Regions from separate parts of the Caballeronia sp. J97 genome, predicted to be linked through region 2. Evidence: riboswitches for the same ligand, from Rfam matches in the RefSeq annotation. Region 2 holds a riboswitch; the other holds the start of a gene.

Region 1 (11,051 bases), on a different contig from region 2:
CGACGCACGTGTCCGATCCGCTGCCCGCCGCAGTCGGCCTGCGCGTGCTGGAGGTCGTCGAACGCGATGGCCTCGTCGCGCGAGCGAACGAGATGGGCGCGCGGCTCAGGCGCGGCCTGCTCGATCTGATGGAGCGCTTCGACTGCATCGGCGATGTGCGCGGACGCGGCTTGCTGCTCGGCGTCGAGATCGTCAAGGATCGCCGCACGAAGGAACCCGCCGACGGCCTAGGCGCGAAGATCACGCGCGAGTGCATGAATCTGGGCCTCAGCATGAATATCGTGCAGTTGCCCGGCATGGGCGGCGTGTTCCGCATCGCGCCACCGCTGACGGTGAGCGAGCAAGAGATCGATCTCGGTCTCGATCTGCTCGGCAAGGCAATCGAACGCTCGCTATAGGCGGTCGAACGAAGCGGGATCGTCAGCGCAACTCGGCGCGCAGATCGCGCACGCCGCGTCCGAGGCGCTGGCGCAACAGCGTTCGCAAGGTAGCACCGTCCTCGTAGCCGACTTCCGCGGCGATCGCTTCGAGATCGAGGCCGCTGCCGTGCAGAAGGGACTGCGCGCGCTCGACACGCAAGTCCTGAAAGTACGCCAGCGGCGATTTGCCGAGCACTTCGCGGCATCGGCGTTGCAGCGAGCGCGTGCTCGTCGCGAGCGCGCTTGCCGCTGTCTGCAGCGAAAACCCTTCCTTCAGATGATCCCGCGACCAGCGTTCGAAACGCTGGATCAACGGATCGGCCTGCGCGAGATGATTGGGGATGATGTACGGCGCCTGCAGCGTGCGGATATCGGCGAGCAGATAACGCGACACGAGCGCGGCCAGCTCGGGGCTCGTCTTGCGAATCAGCCACAGCGCGAGATCGAGATGGCCCATCGCGGCGCCGGCCGTCACGCCGATGTCGGTCGGCACGAGCATGCGCGATTCGTCGAGCATCACATGCGGATAGCGTTGCCTGAAGAGCGGCGCGAGCGACCAGGTCGACGTCGCCGGCCGATGATCCAGCAGCCCGGCTTCCGCCAGCAGAAACGTCCCGATGCACGAGGCGGCGACCAGCACGCCCTCGTCGCGCCATCGCCGCAACTGCGCGATCGCGTCTTTCACGTCCGCCCGTTCGAGCGCGGGCAGCAGCCGGTCCGGCGTGGTCGTGCCCAATGCCGGAACGATCACCCAGTCCGGCTTCAGGTCGGGCGTGATGGGCTGCACCGGAATCGCGAAGCCCTGACCCGAGCGCACGCGCTTGCGCACGGCGACGGTCGACACGTCGAAACGCGGCGCTCCGCCCATCGCGCGCGCCGAAAGATTGTTTGCGGCCGCGAGCGTATCGAGCGTCACGGCAAGGCCGGTATCGAACAGACCATCGAGAGCGAGAACCGCGATGCGCATGGCGTGAATGACCCTAAAGTTGTCATTTACGACAATACAGCTTTTTGCTCCCGGCGACTACATTGATCTCCGTTGCGCTTCGCAATGAACCCGTTCAAGGAGATCGAGATGAAAGTCATCGCTATTGCTTCAGTCAACACGCCGCTCACGCCGGAACAACGTCAGCAGATCATGCCGCGAGAAGTGCCCGCCACGCTCGGGCTCTATCTCGAAGGCAAGATTGAACAGTTCTGGTATCGGCAGGACGCGCCGGGCGTGGTCTTTCTGATGAATGTCGAATCGCTCGACGAGGCCAGGACGGCCGTCGAGAGCCTGCCGCTCGCGGCGGGCGGCCACGCGAAATACGAGCTGATGCAGGTCGGTCCGCTTGCGCCGCTGGGCCTGCTCATCCAGGGCAGATAAACGATGCCCGAGCGTCGCCGTCCGCGCGACGCTCGTGTGCTCACTTGCCCGCCGCCGCGCTTTCGATTACGGCGATGTCGATTTTCTTCATCTTCATCATCGCGTCCATCGCGCGTCGGGCGGCTTCGCGATCGGCGCCGGAGAGGATGTCGAGCAGGCGCTTCGGCGTGATCTGCCATGAAAAACCCCAGCGGTCCTTGCACCAGCCGCACGGACCTTCCTCGCCGCCGTGGCCGACGATCGCGTTCCAGTAGCGATCCGTTTCTTCCGCGCTGCCGGTGTGGACCATGAAGCTCACCGCTTCGTTCGGCCTGAAGTTCGGCCCGCCGTTCAGGCCGAGAAAGCGCCGTCCGAGCACGGTGAATTCGACGGTCAATTCAGGTCCCTGCCCCACGCCCGGTTTGGCGGACACATGCCCCGTTCCGACGCGACTATCGGGGAACGTGGCGGCGTAGAACTCCGCCGCTTCACGCGCATTACCGTCGAACCACAGGCAATTGACGAGCTCGGCCATCGCACACTCCTGAGACAGTGAACAGTGACGCCGACGATATCACGCCCCTGCCGACGCGCTTGGGCGCATCGCGGCCGCGGCGCTCGCCCAAGCGCCACGGCCGGGCATCGCTCACAGAAGCGCTTCGCTGCGCTCCGTGTCGCCCCGTGCGCTTGCGTGCACGGGCTTGCGCGGCACGCCCTGCAACACCGCTTCGGCGACGAGCTCGGCCGTCGCCGCCGACAGCGTCCAGCCGAGATGCCCGTGCCCGGTGTTGTAGAACACGCCCGGACGTTTGCCCTGCCCGACCTTCGGCAGCATGCTGGGCAGCATCGGGCGCAGGCCGCTCCACGGAATCACGCGCGCGGTCGATACCTCGGGGAAATGTCGCCGCGTCCATTCGACCAGCGGCGCGATGCGGTCCGCGCGAATGTCGCGATTGAAGCCGTTCAGCTCCGCCGTGCCCGCCACGCGAAAACGGTCCGCGCCGAGGCGGCTCGTGACGATCTTCGCGCGGTCGTCGAGCAGGCTCACCCACGGCGCGTGATTGCGGCTGCGCGCATCATCGAGACACACGGTGATCGAATAGCCCTTCACCGGATAGACATTGAGATGGTCGCCCGCCATCGATGCGAACGCGCGGCTGCCGACGCCCGCGCAGATCACGATGCCGTCGAACTGAAGCGCCTGCGTTTCGCCCGCATGCTCGACGGTCAGCGACAAGCGCCCCGCGCGGTCATCGATCGCCTGCACCGACGTGTCGTAGCGAAACTCGACGCCATGCCGCACGCAGGCATCGGCGAGTCCGCGCGTGAACTTGTGGATGTCGCCGGTGGAATCCGACGGCGTGAAGAAGCCGCCATGGAACGCGCCGCGCAAGGTCGGCTCGATCGATGCGATCTCTTCGGGCGTTACCGCGTGACGATCGAGTCCGGCGTCGCGCAGGATTTCGTTCACCTTCGATGCCGCGTCGAACTCCTTGCGCGTGGCGTAGAAGTGAAGAATGCCGCGCCGCTCCAGATCGAACTCGATCTGCTCGTCCCGAGCGATGCGAAACAGATGCTCGCGCGCGGCGATCGCGAGGCGCACCGTCTCGACCGTATTCGCACGATAGTTCGGAATCTGACGCAGGAATTCGCCGATCCAGCTGTACTTGTGCCAGCCGGGCCGCGGGTTCATAAAAAGGGGCGCATCGCGCGTGAACATCCACTTCAGGCCCTTCAGCACGGTGGCGCGGCTGTTCCACACTTCGGCGTTGCTCGCCGACAGTTGCCCGCCGTTGGCGAAGGACGTTTCCATCGCGGCATAGCGATGACGTTCGAGAACGGTGACGCGAAAACCGCGCTGCGCGAGAGCGTAAGCGGTCGTGACGCCGGTAATCCCGGCGCCGATGATGGCGATTCGTGACATGACATGGTCCAGATTGATTGAGCATCGCCGGCCTTTTCCGCATACCGCGGCCGGCACCGATGCCCCATCTGTCCATGTACCTGAGAGTTTCGCCCGCGGGCTGCTCGACATGGGTCGATAGCCGGGGGCTCCCCTTCGGTGGGCGCGCGCAGCGCCGCTCTCCAGATGTTCCGGCGCGCACGGTCCTTTTGCCTGAGAGTTTCCGGGGCGGTTGCTCCGTCGGCGTCGTCGCGAGGACGAGCTCTTCCGTGGCGCGTTGTCGAACCCCTCGAAGATACCGGCAGGAAATGCGCGTGGCAAGTCCCTTCGACGTTGACAGACGTGCGCCCTCGCCGTCAGACTGCCGTCGTCCGTCAGACCTTACGCCCCGCAAACGATGCCGATTTCCCAGTTGTCCGTCTTCTTCTTCGCCCAGACCGCCGCGATCGTGCTCGCGAGCCAGTTCGTCGGCAGGCTCGCGCAACGCATGGGTCAGCCGCAAGTGGTCGGCGAGATGATCGCGGGCGTGCTGCTCGGTCCGTCGCTCTTCGGCCTTCTTCTGCCGCAATGGCAGCAGGCACTGTTTCCCAAGGCGACGATGGGCATGCTCTACGTCGCCGCGCAGCTCGGCGTCGGGCTCTACATGTTTCTGGTCGGCACGGAGTTTCGCGCGGAGCACTTCCGCGCACGCGCGAAAAGCGCGATGAGCGTGTCGCTCGCCGGCATCGTCGCGCCTTTCGCGCTCGCGTTCGCGCTGACGCCCTGGCTGCACACGATCCCCGGCCTCTTCGCGGAAAAAGTGCGGCTCTACGAGGCGTCGCTCTTTCTCGGCGCGGCCATCGCGATCACCGCGTTTCCGATGCTCGCGCGCATCATCCACGAACGCGGGCTGGCCGGCACGTCGCTCGGCACGCTCGCACTGACCGCCGGCGCATTCGACGACGCCGCCGCGTGGTGCATCCTCGCCATCGTGCTCGCGAGCTTCGGCGGCTCGTGGATGGGCGCGTATGCGGCGATCGGCGGCGGCGCGGCGTTCGCGCTCTTCATGATCTTCGCCGGCGGCAAGCTGCTGCGCCGGCTCGCGGTCGGATTGAGACCGGACGCGCCGCTGCCCGCGAGCGTGTTCGCCACGGTGTTGGCGCTGTTCTCGCTCTGCGCATTCGCGATGGACGCGATCGGCATTCATGCGGTGTTCGGCGGCTTTCTGCTCGGCGTCGTGCTGCCGCGCGGCCCGCTCACGGAAAAGCTGCGCGAGATGCTGCAGCCTTTCGTCGTCGTGTTTCTGCTGCCGATATTCTTCACCTACTCGGGCCTCAACACGCGGCTCGACATGCTGATGGACCCCGCCATCATGCTCGCGGCCGTCGTGATCCTGTTCGCGTCGTTCGGCGGCAAGGGCATCGCGTGCTGGGCGGCCGCGCGCGCGAACGGCGAGCCTTCCGGCGACGCAATGGCGATCGGCGCGCTGATGAACGCGCGCGGCCTGATGGAACTGATCATCATCAACATCGGCCTCGCGGCGGGCGTGATCCTGCCCGGACTGTTCTCGATCCTCGTGCTGATGGCCGTGCTCAGCACGCTGATGGCAACGCCACTCTTCAACTGGATCGTGCGCCGCAATGCGGCGCTGCGCGCGGCCATCGCGCGCTAGCGGGCGGGAACGGGTGAAAACGAGGGCTTAGAATAGCGGCATCGACACGCTCTTCGTTCCGCCCATCATGCGCTCCTGGCGACTCGACCGCCTCTCCTCACAAGGGCAACTGGATCTCAGCCGCGCAACCGGGCTCGTGTCGTCGATCGGCAGCGAAGATTCCAACGCGCTCGCCGCCGAAGTGCTGAGGCTGCTCGGCGATGTCGCCGCGATCTCGCAATGCACGATCTTCGCGTACGAGTTCGGCAACCGGCCACGCACGGTGTCGGTCGCGGATCATCGCGGCGGGCGGTTTCTGCGCGATGTCGCCGATACCTACGCGCGCCATTTCTATGCGCTCGACGGCAATCAAAAGATCGTTTCGTCGGCGCGCAACGACAAGCCCGGCTCCATGCTCGTGCTGCATCGGCAGACCAGCGAGGACATCGCCAACGAGGCGTATCGCGCGGCGTGCTATCACCAGCCGAACGTATCGGATCGCGTGTCGCTGCTCGTGCAGCCGAGCGCCGACCTCTGGCTCTCGGTGAATCTCTATCGCGACACGCGCTTCGGCAACTACCATCCGCGCGAGATCGCGATGATCGAAGCGATGGCGCCGCTCATCGCGCATGCGGCGAAGCATCACTACGCGATCTGCGGGCAGCGCGACATGCCGATCTCGCATCTGATGCTCGCGCGCGTGCGCGGGCTGTGTCCCGAACTGTCGAAGCGCGAGCTCGACGTGCTGACCGGCGTGCTCGAAGGACGCACCGCGCAGGAAATCGGCGACGCAATGGGCATCAAGGCGACGAGCGTCGTCACCTATCAAAAGCGCGCGTATCGCAGGCTCGGCATTTCGAGCCAGCGGCAACTCTTCGCGCTGTGCATCGGGCCGGGTAAGGTCTGACGAAACATCGCGCGCATCCGTGTTTTCCCCGAGCCGCCGGCACGCTCGCGCTGTACCCAAATTGAGGACAGACGGCCGCATCGCGCGCTCCATACTCCGAGCCAACAGATGTCCGACACAGCGACACGACCGGAGACGACGACATGGAAACCACACGCGCACGCGGTGCGCTCGGCGCAACCCCCGTAACTCACACGCACGAACAACCCGTCATCGCGAAGGTCTCGCGGCATCTGCTGTGGTTTCTCTTCGTGCTGTTCTTCTTTTCGTTTCTGGACCGCATCAACATCGGCTTCGCGGGACTGACGATGATGAAGGACCTCGGCCTCACGAGCACGCAATTCGGGCTCGCGACGACGCTCTTCTATGTCGCGTACATCGCGTGCGGCATTCCGAGCAATATCGTGCTCGCGCGCATCGGCGCACGCCGCTGGATCGGCACGATCATGATCGCGTGGGGCCTCGCTTCCACGGCCACGATGTTCGCGACGAGCCCCACGTCGCTCTATGTGTTGCGCGTGCTCGTCGGCGTGACCGAAGCGGGCTTTCTGCCGGGCATCCTGCTCTATCTCACGTACTGGTTTCCCGGCGCCTATCGTGCGCGCGCCAACGCGCTCTTCATGATCGCGATGCCCGTGACCGCCGCCGTCGGTTCCGCGCTCTCGGGCTTCATTCTCGCGCTCGACGGCACGCTCGGCCTGAAGGGCTGGCAATGGCTGTTTCTGCTCGAAGGCTTGCCGTCCGCGATCCTCGGTTTCGTTGTCTACCGCTATCTCGACGACAGCCCCGAAAAGGCGCGCTGGCTCGATGCCGATGAAAAGCGCGCACTCGCCGTCACGCTCGCGTCCGAGCATCGCGACGACGCAACGCCGCCGATGTCATCGACATCATCGACGCAACCCGCGCGCGGCGCGAGCATCGCCGCCGAACTGCTTTCCCCGACCGTCGTGAAGTTCGCGATCGCTTACTTCTGCCTCGTCAACACGCTCGCGATGGTCGCCGTGTGGACGCCGCTCATCGTCAAGAGCTTCAGCGCCGATGCGAGCAATCGCACGATCGGCCTGCTCGCGGCGATTCCGCAAGTCTGCACGATCGTCGCGATGATCGTCTGGGGACGCCGCTCGGACCGCAAGCAGGAGCGCAAATGGCATCTGATGCTGCCGATGCTCTTCTCCGCAGCCGGCTGGCTTTGCACCGCGTATTCGGCGAATCCCGCGCTGCGCATGCTCGGCGTCTGTCTCGCGTCGGCGGGCTCGTACACGGCGATGTCGATCTTCTGGACGACGCCCGATCACGCGTTGAGCTTCAGGGCGCGCGCCATCGGCATCGCGGTCATCAACGCGACCGGCAACATCAGTTCCGCGCTCAATCCGCTGATCGTCGGCTGGCTGAAGGACGCGACGCACAGCTTCACGTCGGGGTTGATCTATTCGGCGATGCTGCTCGCGATCGGCGCGGTCATCGTCATGATGCTGCCGATACAAAGAAGCCAGGCGCAAGCCGTTTGAGGAATCACAAGGAGCACTGCATGAACAAGACATTCAAGCCGTATCCGTTCACGGCGAAAAAGTACCCGGCGCGCATTCCGCCGTTGCAGCATGGCGTCGACGCGAAGCGTCATGACGTGACGATCGTCGGCGGCGGCCCGGTCGGTCTCGCGGTCGCGCTCGGGCTCGCGAATCATGGCGTGCGCTCCGTGCTGATCGAAGCGGACGATTCGGTGTGTCACGGCAGCCGCGCGATCTGCATCTCGCGGCGCAGCCTGGAGATCATCGAACGACTCGGCGCGCTCGACGGCTTTCTCGCGACCGGCCTGCCGTGGACCGGTGGACGCAGCTTCTATCGCGACACCGAAGTGCTGCACTTCACGATGCCGCAGGACGAAAACCAGAAGCTCCCGCCGATGGTCAATCTCGCGCAGTATCACATCGAACAGTTTCTGCTCGATGCCGCCGAGAAGCGTGCGGACCTGATCGATATTCGCTGGCAGACACGCGTCTCGTCGATCGATGCACGCGACGACGGCGCGACGCTGCAACTCACGACGCCCGAGGGCGACTATGCGCTCGAAACCGGGTGGGTCGTCGCATGCGACGGCGGCCGCAGCGCGATCCGCGAAGCGCTCGGACTGCAGTTGCAAGGCACGAGCTACGAAGGCCGTTACGTGATCGTCGATATCGAACTGGACAGCGAGCGGCCGACCGAGCGCCTCGCGTACTTCGATCCGTCTTCGAATCCGGGCTCGACCGTGCTCGTGCACAAGCAGCCCGACAACGTATGGCGCATCGACTACCAGTTGCGCGACGGCGAGGACGCCGACGCCGCCGTGAAGCCGGAAAACGTGATGCCGCGCGTGCAAAGCCTGCTCGACATGATGGGCGAGAAAGGCGCGTGGTCGCCGATCTGGATCACGATCTACAAGGCGAATGCGCTGACGCTCGAACGCTATCGGCATCGGCGCGTGATGTTCGCGGGCGATGCCGCGCATCTGGTGCCGATCTTCGGCGTGCGCGGCGCGAACTCCGGTATCGACGATGCCGACAACATCGCGTGGAAGCTCGCGTTCGTCGTCAAAGGTCTCGCATCCGATGCGCTGCTCGACAGCTATTCCGACGAGCGCGTCGCCGCCACGCACGAAAACCTGAGCTACGGCACGAAAAGCACGGAGTTCATGGCGCCGCCCTCGTTCGCATTCGATCTGATGCGTACCGCCGTGCTGAGTCTCGCAGCCGGGCACCCCGAAGTGCGCTCGCTGATCAATCCGCGGCAGACGTCGGCGATCACGTATGCGGGCTCGCCGTTGAACATCGCGGATCGCGACGCGTTCGCATCGGGCCCGGTTCCCGGCGCGGTGCTGATGGAGTTTCCGCTGACGATCGTCGAAAGCGGGCATGGACGCGAAGCGCACCTGACCGATCTCGCGGGCCCGACCTTCACGGCGCTGTGCTTCACGGCAGACGGCATCGCGCCGGTGCCGTTCACGACGCTCGCTAGCGCGCTGCGCGCCGGCGGCGTCGCGCTCAGGATCGTGCCGTTGAGCGCGCATCTGAATCCGCATACGCCGGGCGTTCACGCATGGGATCACACGGGACGCATTTTCGAGCGTTATGACGCGCAGCCCGGCACGGTGTATGTGCTCCGGCCCGACGGCCATGTGCTCGGCCGATGGCGCGACGCGCAGCCGAACGATATCGAAGCGGCGATCGCCCGTGCGCTGTCCACATCAACCGATTGAACGAGGGAGAACATCATGACCGATGCACAACTCGACACCGTCTACACGCGTCTGTGCAAAACGATGACGCAACTCGGCGAAGCGAAGGCATCGCTGTTTCTCGCGCGCTTCGCGTTGCTCGCGATCGGCGAGATGGACGATCCGGATACGTCGCTCAGGCTCATCGACGAAGCGGGCAACGGGATCGCAAGTTGAAGAAAAGGTGAAGAAAAGGCGTCGCGCCGACCAGCCTCGGCGCGACGCCTTCGTTGCGGGCCGTCACCTTCGCATGAGGCCCATGACCAGCGTGACGAGGAATATCACGAGGAAGATGAAGAACAGGATCTTCGCGATGCTCGCCGCGCCTGCCGCGATGCCGCCGAACCCGAGCGCGGCGGCGATGATCGCGATGATGAAAAAGACCAACGCGTAATACAACATGATGTTTTCTCCCTCTCACCAGGTTCGCCGCGCGCCCCATGTGCGCGGACGGTGAAGTGTAGGTAAGCAAGCAGTATTCCTTACCGGATGGAGCATAGATTTTTCCCGTGATATCCTTGGCTCGTCCTGCATACGCCATCAAACCTGCATCACGCCGCGAGCGCGGATCATCCGTTTTTTACACGCCGTCAAGAAGACTCGTCACCTGCCGTTAATCAGAAAAAAGGGACGTGAAGCCTGAATCGGCATGTCGAACGCTCGTTCGCGCGCTGCTCCGCGTTATCGAATGGTCATGCATCACGGGCACCATTCCAGCGGGAGCACTCCCTAAAAAGGGCCATGCTCGCATGGTTGACGATCTGCGGTTAAGGTCGATCGCTTCGCCATCTTGAGCATCAAGACATACGCGCGGGCATCCCACCACCGAAGCACCACAGAGACGCGTTCGGACGCCATTCGTCCGACGATAGATTGAAGGGCGCCGCCCTTGCGGCCCCATTGGGAAAGAATTGATGAAACCGGCAAGGAATTCGCTGCGGTCACGCGTTGGCCGATATATCGCGTATGGAGTGATCACGGCCGCGCTTGTGGCGGGCGCGAGCTTCCTGCACTGGCGCCATGAGTTGCGCGTCGCGCAATCGCAATCCGCCGCGCTGACGGGCGTCGCGAGCCAGATGCGCCATGACGCATCGCCGTGGACGCATCGGGAAAGAGACGCATCGGAAATGCTGACCGATATCCGCGGCAAGAATGTCGGGACGATCGGCGTGAGTCCGGATGCGATTCTCGTCTCGACCCTCAAAGGCGAGAAGTATTACGTCGCCGACCACAATGGCGCGTTCTCCAATGCGCTCTTGCTCGGCGACATGAAGCCGGGCGAAAGCTCGCCCTATCAACTGGTCTGGCTGCCCGACGCCGATGTGCGCACGGGCGTCGCGCGCTGGAGCGAGACGTTCGACCGCTCGCGCGACATCCTGAGCCTGTTGCTGCCGCTCTTGATGATCGGTGGCCTTCTCTGGTTCATGCGCCGCGAGATGCGCGGCGGCGCGAAATTGCTCGGCGAAGCGCCGACGCTGCGTTTCGATGACGTCATCGGCGCGGGAGAAGCCAAGGCCGCCCTCACCGATGTGCGCGCGTGGCTCACCGAGCCTGCACAATTTACCGGCATGGGCGTGCGCGCGCCGTGCGG
Region 2 (11,051 bases):
GCGCGTTCTGCATTCCGCGCGACAACTCGCCGTTCGTGCCGCAGGACGAAGAAGTGCCGGCGCTGCTCTCCGCATTGTCCGCGCGCGCGACGACCGAACTGCATGGGGTGCACTTTGGATAAGTTCGTGCTCGATCAGGCGGAAGGTCTGCGACGGCTCCTCACGCGCGCCGGTTCGCGCGTGGTGGCGGTCGCAGGCGGTCCGGCGGGCATCGGATGCACGTCGGCGGTGGTGAATCTCGGCGCGGCGCTGTCCGTGCACGGCAAGGATGTGCTCGTCATCGACGAGCATCGGAACGCGGAATCGGTGAGCCGCCTCGCGGGCATCGAAGGCGCGGGCGCGCTCGCCGCGGTGATGTCGGGCCGCCGCATGCTCGGCGATGCCGTCGAGCGCACGCCGTTCGGCTTCTCGCTGATCGCAGCGCCGCGCGACGAACGCATCGTTCACGATGCCGGTCAATGCCGCGCGTTGCTCGACGGCCCCGCGGACATCGTGCTGATCGATGCGCAACTCGATCGCCACGGCGCACTGTCGACGCTCGCGGCGCAGGCGCATGACTTTCTCATCGTGACGCGGGTGGCCGCGTCGGCGATCACCGAGGCGTATGCGTGCATGAAGCGTCTGCACTACGCCCATGCGATCGGCCAGTTCCGCGTGCTCGTCAATCACGTGCAGAACCCGGCCGACGCGGCGGTCGCGTTCGACAACCTGTCGGGGGTCGCGAGCCGGTATCTGGCCGTGTCGCTCGTGCAGGCAGGGTATGTGTCCGAGGATGCGCGCGTCACTCGGGCAAAGGAACTCTCACGCTGCGCAGTCGAAGCGTTCCCGGCCACGGCCGCGGCGCGCGACTACCGCGCGATCGCGGCGGAGCTCCTGCACTGGCCGATGCGTCCCGCGCCCTATGTGCGCGCGGCGGTCGGACAGGCAGACGCGCGAATTCCGGTTAGCGACTCTGTACAGGGCGCGCGGGAGGCGTCGCATCGTGCGGCTGCGCTTCACGACTTCGCAATGAGCAGCACGGCGTCGATGTGATCAACATAGGTGACCAAGATGTATAACGCCCAAGGCAAACTCTCACAGTCGGACGTGCTGACGAAATATGCACCGCTCGTTCGCCGGCTGGGGCTTCAGCTCGTCGCCAAGATGCCGGCGAGCGTCGATCTCGACGATCTGATTCAGGCCGGCATGATCGGCCTCCTGGATGCGGCGAGCCGCTACAAGGAAGATCAAGGCGCGCAGTTCGAGACCTACGCGAGCCAGCGCATTCGCGGCGCGATGCTTGACGAGCTGCGCGCCAACGACTGGCTGCCGCGCAGCATGCGCAAGACGTCGCGCGAAGTGGAATCGGCGGTGCACAAGGTCGAGCAGAACCTCGGCCGCTCGGCGAGCGAGACGGAAATCGCCGAGCACATGAACATGCCGCTGCCCGAGTATCAGTCGATGCTGCAGGACTTGCACGGCAGCCAGTTGATCTACTACGAAGACTTCGATCGCTCCGCCGACGACGAGCCGTTCCTCGACCGCTATTGCGTCGATCGTTCGGACCCGCTTTCGGCGCTGCTCGACGATAGCCTGCGCGGCGCGCTGATCGAAGCCATCGACAAGCTGCCCGAACGCGAGAAGCTGCTGATGAGCCTCTACTACGAACGCGGCCTGAACCTGCGCGAGATCGGCGCGGTAATGGAAGTGAGCGAATCGCGCGTGTGCCAGTTGCACAGCCAGGCGGTCGCGCGTCTGCGCGCGAAGCTGCGTGAGCAGGCGTGGACGAGCGTCGAGGCCTGACGACGCCTCCCGTTGTTCACTCAAGACAGGCAAGCGCGCGGGGTTCGGTATCCGACTCGCGCGCTTTGCTTTTTAGCGGCAGCCGGTGCTCAGCTCAGCGAATCGTTCAGCAACGTGAACCGTCCGCAACCTTCATCATCTGGTTGATGGGCCCGACCCGTTTTACCCAGAGCGAGTCATATTTCTTGCACGTAAGGGCGGTGTTTTCCCCGAGTTCCATTTCGGTCACGTTTGCCACCTCTTCATGTTGAACAGAAGTTGCCATAAGCGCGGCGACGTGCGACCGGTGACCGTACAGGCAAACGAGCGCGAGGAAGCCTTTCGTTGTCTTATTTTGTTGAAGTCGAAATCTGAGCGCGAGAGCAAGCCGGCATCAATGCAATTCGAAATCCCGAGGCTCCGCAAACACCGTCTTGCCCTGCCCCAGACTTTTCGCCCGATACATCGCGCGGTCGGCGGCGCGCAGCACGGCGGTCATGTCGGCCTGACGCGTGGTGGTCGCGCCGGGAAGCAGGCATGCGCCGATGCTCGCCGACACCGACACCGGCCGCTCCTGCACCGATGTCAGCGCGCCCAGTACCGAGTGAATGCCGTCGGCCACCAAGAGCACCGCCGCCCGGTCGCGCACCTGATGCGCGAGCACGACGAACTCGTCGCCGCCCAGACGCGCGATGGTGTCCGATTTGCGCATGCGCCTCGCGAGTTGTTGCGCGAAGGACTGCAGGAGCATGTCGCCGACGGCGTGGCCGTAGGTGTCGTTGACTTCCTTGAAGCCGTCGAGGTCGATCAGCAGGAGTGCGGTGGCGTTGTCGCCGCCTGCTGCGGGCGCGGCCATCGCGCGATTGACGATGTTCTCCAGCGCGTAGCGATTGGATAAGCCCGTGAGCGGATCGGTGGAAGCCTGGCGCGCGAGATCACGATTCGCGCTGCCGAGACGATCGACGAGCACGCTCAGATACACCGATGCCGCCAGCACGCTCAGCCCGAGCCCGATCGCGGCGGGCAGATTCGCGCGCCACCATGGCTGCCAGGTTCCAAGAGCGAGGACGACGATGAGCGCCGTCGAGCACGAGACCGCGAGCGTTTGCTTGCCGTAGCGGCATCCCGAGCCGATGAGAAACCAGAACATCACCCAGAGCATCGGCAGTGCGGTTGCGCCGCCGGCGGCGAGCGCGAGCCCGAGAATCGACTGGTCCGCGATGGTCGTGACGGTGAGCCGCGCAACGGACGGCGCACTCATGCGGCTGACGACAAGGAGCGAAAACGCGCCGTAACACACGTACAGCGCAATCACGCGCGTGAGCAGCGCGACATCGTGCGACGGATGAAACCATGCGAACGTGCCATAGGCCAGCAGAACCGCCGCTCCCATCCAGACGCGCAGCGTGGCCTGCTCGCGTTCGGGATTCCGGTGCCCGGACCATGCAAAGGCATAGGTCCGGCGTGCCGGTTGATGCGCCTGCTCCATACTGAACCCCTGGATGGTGATTTCTTGCTGTGGTCTCTTGGTCTTATGTCATGCGGCCCGTTCGCCTGGCATCGGTGGCAGGGCATTGCATCGAGTTGCACCGAAGCGAGCGAACGCTATTTTGCAACGTTTTGCGAAGACGCTGTGATTCGTGTAAGAACGGCTTTCGAACTTCTATTTCTGATTCACCGTGATGCGCGACGAATCTGTTTCTCTGGCTGGCGAATGGCTGCCGGTTTGCAATAGCGAGGACGTGCCCGAAGGCGGCGCGCGTGGTTTTGTCGTCGCCGATGAGCGGATCGTCGTGTGGCGCGACAGCATCGGCGCGGCGCACGCATGGCGTGATTACTGTCCGCATCGGGGCGCGCAGTTGTCGCTCGGGCATGTGATGCGCGACCAGATCGTGTGTCCGTATCATGGCTGGCGTTACGACATCGAAGGGCAGTGTTTGCGGATTCCGTCGAATCCGTCGCTGCGCCCTTCGAAGCGCGCCTGCGCGACGACTTTCATTTGCGAAGAGAAATACGGCGTTATCTGGATGTGCTTCGGCGAGCCCGCTCATGCGCTCGATTTCTTTCCCGAGGCCGCGATTCCCGGTGGCAGGCGCATCAATCTCGCGCCGCAGACGGTGAAGTCATCCGCGCCGCGTGTCGTCGAGAATTTTCTGGATATGGCGCACTTTTCGTTCGTGCACGAGGGCATTCTGGGCGAGCAGACGCATACGGAAGTGCCGGATTACGAAGTCGTCGCGAACGATGCCGGGCTGGAGGCACGTCAATGTCGATACTGGCAGCCCGCCGGGATGCCGGGGCAGGGCGGCGGCGCGATGATCGACTACGTGTATCGCGTGAAGCGGCCGTTGATCGCAACGTTGACGAAGATGGCGTCGGGCGGGCAGGGCGCGCTGCATATCATGCTGGCGGCGTCGCCGGTGACGCAGACGGAGACGCGCGCGTGGCTCGTTTCCATTCACGAGGATGATTCGACCCACTCCGATCAGCAGCTTTACGACTTCAATATGGAGATCCTGATGCAGGACACGCCGATTGTGGAGTCACAGTGGCCTCGACATTTGCCGCTCGATCTCGATGCGGAGTTGCATCAGCGGTGCGACCGGATGGCGGTGGCTTACAGGCGGTGGCTGGCGGGGATGGGGTTTGGATATGGCACGGTGACATCGCACAGCGATGGCGAGTGGCGATAGGACCGCCGCCGCCAAACTGCACCGAGTGAAAATTCTTGGCGCGCCCGGCTGGGATCGAACCAGCAACCCCTGCCTTCGGAGGGCAGTACTCTATCCATTGAGCTACGGGCGCATCTGAGAAGGGCTTGCGAAGGAAAATACGCCGAAAGACGGCTGCAAGGCCCATGCGAATCCGAGAGGATACCTGTTTTCCGTTACGTCGTCCATCGAGCGAGCCTGCGAGTCCTGCGCGGAAAGCGTCACGAAGCATCACACGATTCGGGTAAACGCCCGTTCCACCGCGCCGGCCACCTCGCGCCGTCAGTTAAGCGTTCCGTCTATAATCGACCGTGCCTTTCCCGAAGGCGCCTTAGCGCAATGCCCTGGCTGTCACGCTGTCACTGAACCGACTCACACCAAAAAACGGGAGACGAGACAAGCATGAGCGAAGCACCCCACGGAGCCCCGATCAAAACACCCGGCCAACTCATCGCCGCGGTCATCGCGGGATTCGGCATCCCGGTCGCCATCATCATTCTGCTCGCGGTGTACGTGAACAATTCCACGCGCACCGGCGCGGGCACGGACATCGAACAGTCGGTGAAGGAGCGCATCGCGCCCGCCGCGCAGGTCGATGTCCGCGACGCCAACGCGCCGCGCGTCTACAAGACCGGCGAGGAAGTCTTCAAGGCCGTGTGCTCCGCCTGTCACGCGGCGGGCACCGCGGGCGCGCCCAAATTCGGCGATGCCGGCGCGTGGGCACCGCGCATCGGCGAAGGCTACGACACGCTGCTGCATAACGCGCTCAACGGCAAGGGCGCCATGCCCGCACGCGGCGGCACCAGCCCCGACGATTACAGCGACTTCGAAATCGCCCGCGCGGTCGTCTATATGGCAAACGGCAGCGGCGGCAAGCTCGCGGAACCTGCGCAACCCGCGCCGGGCTCGGCTGCCAGCGCGGCCGCTCCGGCCGCCGCTCCCGCCGGTGCAAGCGCGAACGAAAACGCTCAGGCCGCAGCAGCCGTCGCGGCGCTCGCATCCGTGCCGCAGGCTGCTGCGCCGGCAGCGGGCGCGCAAAGCGCCGATGCCGCTCAGGCCGGCAAGGCGCTCTACGAGCAGGTGTGTCAGGCGTGTCACGCGGCGGGCGTGCTCGGCGCGCCGAAGTTCGGCGACAAGGCCGCATGGGCGCCGCGCCTGAAGGAGCCGATGGACACGGTCTACAACTACGCACTCAAGGGCAAGGGCGCGATGCCGCCGAAGGGTGGATCCAACGCATCGGATGCGGATGTCAAGGCCGCCGTCGATTACATGGCGAACGCGGCGAAGTAAGCCGGCCAGACGCAAAAAACCCCGCGCGAGCGGGGTTTTTCAATGGCGATGCCGAAACGCGTCAACCCTTCTGCAACATCGCCTTGAGCATCGCCATGCGATCCTTCGGCGACAAGGGCGCTTCTTCGGCCGTCGGCGGGGGCGCATCGTCGAGCAGCATCTCGGGGATGAACCGCGACGGCTCGCACACCACCGTCTCCCGCGCGCGCTTTCTCTTCTTGCACCAGTTCAGATGCAGACTGCGCTGCGCGCGCGTGATCGCGACATACATCAGCCGACGCTCTTCCTCGATACGTGAATCGTCGACCGGCGCGTCATCGTCCGAGCCGCCGCGATGCGGCATGATGCCTTCCTCCACGCCCACCAGAAACACGTGCGGATACTCCAGCCCCTTCGACGCATGCACCGTGGATAAACGCACCGCGTCCGGATCTTCCTCCTTGCCCTCGAGCATCGACATCAGCGCGACAGTCTGGATCAGGCCAAGCAGGTTCTTGCCTTCATCGGCGAAACCGTCGGCGGTGTCGAAGCCGGTCTGTTCCGTTCCGGGCGCGGCATCGGGTTTCGTGCCCTTGCGCTTCAGCCATTCGAGAAACTCGAGCACGTTTTGCCATTTGGACTGGGCCTGCCGCTCGTCGTACGCATCGTAGAGATACGACTCGTAGTGGATGGCTTCCATCATGTCGTCGAGGACTTCAGTCGCGGGATCGCGCGCGGCGCGGTCCGACAGGCGGCGAATCCATTCGCAGAACGTGCGCAACGGCTCGACCTGCCGCGCCGACAGCCGCGCCTCGATGCCGCCCATGAACACCGCCTCGAACAGCGACACCTTCGCCGCGCCGGCGAACGCGCCGAGCGCTTCGAGCGTCGTATTGCCGACACCGCGCCGAGGAGTCGTGATTGCGCGGATGAACGCGGGATCGTCGTCGGGATTCGCGATCAGACGCAGATACGCGATGAGGTCCTTGATCTCGGCTTTATCGAAGAACGACTGTCCGCCGGACAGCACATAAGGAATGCGCTCGCGTCTCAACACCTGTTCGAAGATGCGCGCCTGAAAGTTGCCGCGATAGAGAATCGCGTAATCGCGAAACTGCGTGCGCCGCTCGAACTTGTGCGCCGACAGCCGGAACACGACGGATTCCGCCTCGTGCTCTTCGTCGTTGCAGCCGGTGACGGTGATCGTGTCGCCCATGCCGTGCTCGGACCACAGCTTCTTCTCGAACAGCTTCGGATTGTTCGCGATGACGTTGTTCGCCGCCGTCAGAATGCGCACCGTCGAGCGATAGTTCTGCTCCAGCTTGATGACGTGCAGCCTCGGGAAATCCTTGCCGAGCTGCGCGAGATTTTCGATGGTCGCGCCGCGCCAGCCATAAATCGCCTGGTCGTCGTCGCCCACGGCTGTGAATGCCGCGCGCGGGCCGGCCAGCAGCTTCACCAGCTCGTACTGGCACGCGTTCGTGTCCTGGTACTCGTCGATCAACAGATAACGCAGACGGTTCTGCCACTTGTCGCGCACCTGTTCGTTCTGCGCGAAAAGCTGCGCGGGCCGCAGGATCAGATCGTCGAAATCGAGCGCCTGGTACGCGTGCAGCGTCGCCGCATAGCTGCGATAGACGATCGCCGCCTGATGCTCGTCTTCGTTGCTCGCGAGCACGGACGCCTGATCGGGCGACACCATCGCATTTTTCCACAGCGAGATGATCGACTGGATCTTCCGGATCAAGCCCTTGTCCGTCGTGCCGAGTTGCTCCTGCACCATGCCGAAGCAATCGTCGGCATCCATGATCGAGAACTGCGGCTTGAGCCCGACATGCTCCGCTTCCTGGCGCATGATCTGCACGCCGAGCGAATGGAACGTGCAGATCGTCAACTGATTGACGGGGATCTTGCGGCCTTCCTTGCCGGGCGTCGTGAGCGTCTTGCCTTCGAGGAGCTTCGCCGTGCGCTCGCGCATTTCGAGCGCGGCCTTGTTCGTGAAGGTGAGCGCGGCGATGTGCTTCGGCTCGAAGCCGCGCCCTTCGATCAGATGGGCGATCTTCTGCGTGATCACGCGCGTCTTGCCGCTGCCCGCACCGGCGAGCACGAGACAGGGACCATCGAGATAGCGCACGGCTTCGCTTTGCGCGGCGTTCAGACCTGCGGACATCGTTTTGGGCTTTTGGAGTTGGGGCGCGCTTAGCTGAAACCCGCGCGCGGAGGAGAGCGCGATGTTAACACGATCGTCGCGGCGCGGTTCCGGCCCTCGTTCGTGCCACAATATCCGATCGATTTCCCAACAGGACGATGCCCGCATGGAAACAGCACTGAAAGTCGGCGTAATGGGCTACGGACTCGCGGGCGCGACGTTTCACGCGCCCGTCATCGAGCACTGCGGCCGCGCCGAAGTGACCGCGATCGCGACGAGCCAGGCCGAGCGCGCGCAGGCCGATTATCCGAACGCACGGATCGTCGCGGATCTCGACGCCTTGCTCGCCGTCGACGAGCTCGAATGCGTCGTCGTCGCGACGCCGAACGACACGCACTTCGATCTCGCGCATCGGGCGTTGTCAGCGGGCAAGCACGTGGTCGTCGACAAGCCGGTTACGCTGTCCGCGCGCGATGCCCGCACGCTCGCCGATCTCGCCGCGCAACGCGGGCTAGTGTTCGCGCCGTTCCACAACCGCCGCTGGGACGGCGATTTCATGACGGTGCGCGCGCTCATCGAAAGCGGGCGGCTCGGGCGCGTCACGCATTACGAATCGCATTTCGACCGGTTCCGTCCCAAAGTGCCGCAACGCTGGCGCGAGGAAGCGGAGCGCGGCGGCGGCCTGCTTTTCGATTTGGGGCCGCATCTGATCGATCAGGCGCTGACGCTTTTCGGCGCGCCGCAGACGGTGACGGCGTTCGTGAAAGCGCATCGCGATCACGCGCACGCGCCGGATTACGTGCATCTCGTGCTCGGCTACGACGACAAGGAAGTGATCCTGCATGCGAGCGCGCTTGCGGCGCTGGAGCCGCCGCGTTTCGCGATCCACGGCACGCGGGGCAGTTATGTGAAGTACGGGCTCGATACGCAGGAAGATCAGTTGCGTTCCGGCATGCGGCCGGGCAATCCGGAATTCGCGAAGAATCCGCCGGGCGTGCTGCGCGAAGTCGATGGCGACCTCGATCTGCGTCACGAATTCGCCACGAAGGACGGCGCGTATGTCGAGTTTTACCGGGCGCTGGCGGCATCCATTCTGGATGGCAAGCCGTTTCCGGTGTCCCCGCAGGACGCGGTCGATACGATGACGGTCATCGAACTGGCGATAGAGAGCGAGAAGGAAGGGCGGCGGGTGGCGTTCCGGCGCATCGGCTGAACACGGTTCAGCGTTCTCGTGCGCTGTCCATCAGCCGTACCCGAATCCGTTTGACAACCCCAATTCGGTCGCGTAAATTCTGCCGCACGCGTCGGGAGAGCGCGTGGCCGCTGTTGTCTTCAGCATGGCCGCGCCGCCGAAGGGGCATACCCGCAAACTCTCAGGCAAAAGGACCGACGGCGTCGAGGAAAGCAATTTCCTCGCACTCTGGAGAGCGGCAGCGGCTTCATCGATGAAGCCAGTTGCCCACCGAAGGGGCGCGCGATGAACCGTCAGTCACGCTGAGGTTCGCGCAATCTCTCAGGTACCGAGGACAGAGGGGTCACGCATCGCAACCGCTACGCGGCATGGGCCTTGCGCGCTGCTTCCGGCAGCACGAAAGGCGCATTCGGCAGGCGAATTGTGCGCTGCGTGGCCTTTTTTGTTCTGCGAACCGAGGCCCCGATGACTTCTCTTCAACACACGCCCTTGCACGCTGCTCACCTCGCGCTCAATGCGCGCATGGTCGATTTCGGCGGCTGGGACATGCCCGTCAACTACGGTTCGCAGATCGACGAACACCGCGCGGTGCGCACCGACGCCGGCATGTTCGACGTGTCGCACATGCGCGTCGTCGATTTCGAGGGCGAAGCTGTCCGCGAATTCTTCAAGTACGCGATCGCCAACAACGTCGACAAGCTCACGACGCCCGGCAAGGCGCTCTACTCGTGCCTGCTCAACGGCGACGGCGGCGTGATCGACGATCTGATCGTCTACTACTTCTCCGAAACGAGCTTTCGCGTTGTCGTGAACGCGGGCACGGCCGAAAAGGACATCGCCTGGTTCGGGCAGTTGAATGCCGAAGGCGAATTCAATCTCGCCATTACGCCGCGCCGCGATCTCGCGATCATCGCCGTGCAGGGCCCGAACGCGCGCGAAAAGACCTGGCAAGTGCTGCCCGACACGCGCGCGCAGACTCAGGACATCAAACCCTTCAACGCAGTCGTTTTCCCGTCCACACACTATGGCGAGCTGATGCTCGCGCGCACCGGCTACACCGGCGAGGACGGCTTCGAGATCGTCGTCCCGGCGACGCACGTCGAAGCGCTGTGGAACGCATTGCGCGACGCGGGCGTGAAGCCTGCCGGACTCGGCGCGCGCGACACGCTGCGGCTGGAGGCCGGCATGAACCTCTACGGTCAGGACATGGACGAAACGGTCTCGCCGCTCGACGCCGGCCTCGCGTGGACCGTCGATCTGAAGGCGGAACGCGATTTCGTCGGCCGCAGCGCGCTGGAGGCGCACGGCTCGAAGGCGAACTTCGTCGGGCTCGTGCTCATCAAGGAAAACGGCAAGGCGGGCGGCGTGCTGCGCGCGCATCAGAAGGTCGTCACGGAACACGGCGACGGCGAGATCACGAGCGGCACGTTTTCTCCGTCGATGCAGGAATCGATCGCGTTCGCGCGCGTGCCGACGGCCGTTGCCGTCGGGGACACGGTGCAGGTCGTCATCCGCGACAAGCAACTTCCGGCGCGCGTGGTAAAACTTCCGTTCGTGCGCAACGGCAAGGTTTTAGTGGCTTTGTGAAGCCGTCGCGCCCGTTCCCTCCGATCAAGAACCTCACGAAAGAACCACGAAGGAGCATCCAATGAGCATCCCGGCCGATCTGAAATACACCGAATCGCACGAATGGGTCCGCACCGAATCCGATGGCACGCTGACCGTCGGCATCACCGATCACGCGCAGGAAGCGCTCGGCGACATCGTCTTCGTCGAACTGCCCGCGGCGGGCAAGACCGTCGCGGCGGGCGACGCGATCGCGGTGATCGAATCGGTGAAGGCCGCATCCGATATCTACGCGCCGGTCTCGGGCGAGATCGTCGCGGCGAACGACGCGCTGACGTCGTCGCCCGATCAGGTCAACGGCGCGCCGTACGAAAGCTGGCTCTTCAAGATCAAGCCGGCGGGC

Evidence for each region. Region 2 has a riboswitch for glycine ahead of gcvT (glycine cleavage system aminomethyltransferase GcvT). Riboswitches for the same ligand answer to the same signal wherever they lie in the genome.
Region 1: it holds a riboswitch for glycine, as region 2 does, so the genes downstream of both, U4Y90_RS23495 (D-amino acid dehydrogenase) here and gcvT (glycine cleavage system aminomethyltransferase GcvT) in region 2, are expected to answer to the same signal.

Annotation. Positions count from the first base shown of each region.
Region 1 is NZ_CAJMZL010000020.1:90,339-101,389, reverse strand. It holds gene U4Y90_RS23515 (aspartate aminotransferase family protein) at 1-398, shown strand, start outside; gene U4Y90_RS23510 (GlxA family transcriptional regulator) at 421-1,386, opposite strand; gene U4Y90_RS23505 (hypothetical protein) at 1,495-1,788, shown strand; gene U4Y90_RS23500 (VOC family protein) at 1,829-2,302, opposite strand; gene U4Y90_RS23495 (D-amino acid dehydrogenase) at 2,414-3,691, opposite strand; glycine riboswitch at 3,757-3,859, opposite strand; glycine riboswitch at 3,863-3,950, opposite strand; gene U4Y90_RS23490 (cation:proton antiporter) at 4,068-5,321, shown strand; gene U4Y90_RS23485 (helix-turn-helix transcriptional regulator) at 5,389-6,207, shown strand; gene U4Y90_RS23480 (MFS transporter) at 6,351-7,715, shown strand; gene U4Y90_RS23475 (FAD-dependent oxidoreductase) at 7,736-9,442, shown strand; gene U4Y90_RS23470 (hypothetical protein) at 9,458-9,637, shown strand; gene U4Y90_RS23465 (DUF1328 family protein) at 9,701-9,862, opposite strand; gene U4Y90_RS23460 (AAA family ATPase) at 10,375-11,051, shown strand, end outside.
Region 2 is NZ_CAJMZL010000013.1:166,574-177,624, forward strand. It holds gene flhF (flagellar biosynthesis protein FlhF) at 1-122, shown strand, start outside; gene U4Y90_RS18600 (MinD/ParA family protein) at 115-1,032, shown strand; gene U4Y90_RS18605 (RNA polymerase sigma factor FliA) at 1,051-1,782, shown strand; gene U4Y90_RS18610 (GGDEF domain-containing protein) at 2,156-3,250, opposite strand; gene U4Y90_RS18615 (aromatic ring-hydroxylating dioxygenase subunit alpha) at 3,444-4,454, shown strand; tRNA gene U4Y90_RS18620 (tRNA-Arg) at 4,491-4,566, opposite strand; gene U4Y90_RS18625 (c-type cytochrome) at 4,875-5,762, shown strand; gene U4Y90_RS18630 (UvrD-helicase domain-containing protein) at 5,824-7,911, opposite strand; gene U4Y90_RS18635 (oxidoreductase) at 8,057-9,103, shown strand; glycine riboswitch at 9,186-9,289, shown strand; glycine riboswitch at 9,301-9,430, shown strand; gene gcvT (glycine cleavage system aminomethyltransferase GcvT) at 9,548-10,669, shown strand; gene gcvH (glycine cleavage system protein GcvH) at 10,731-11,051, shown strand, end outside.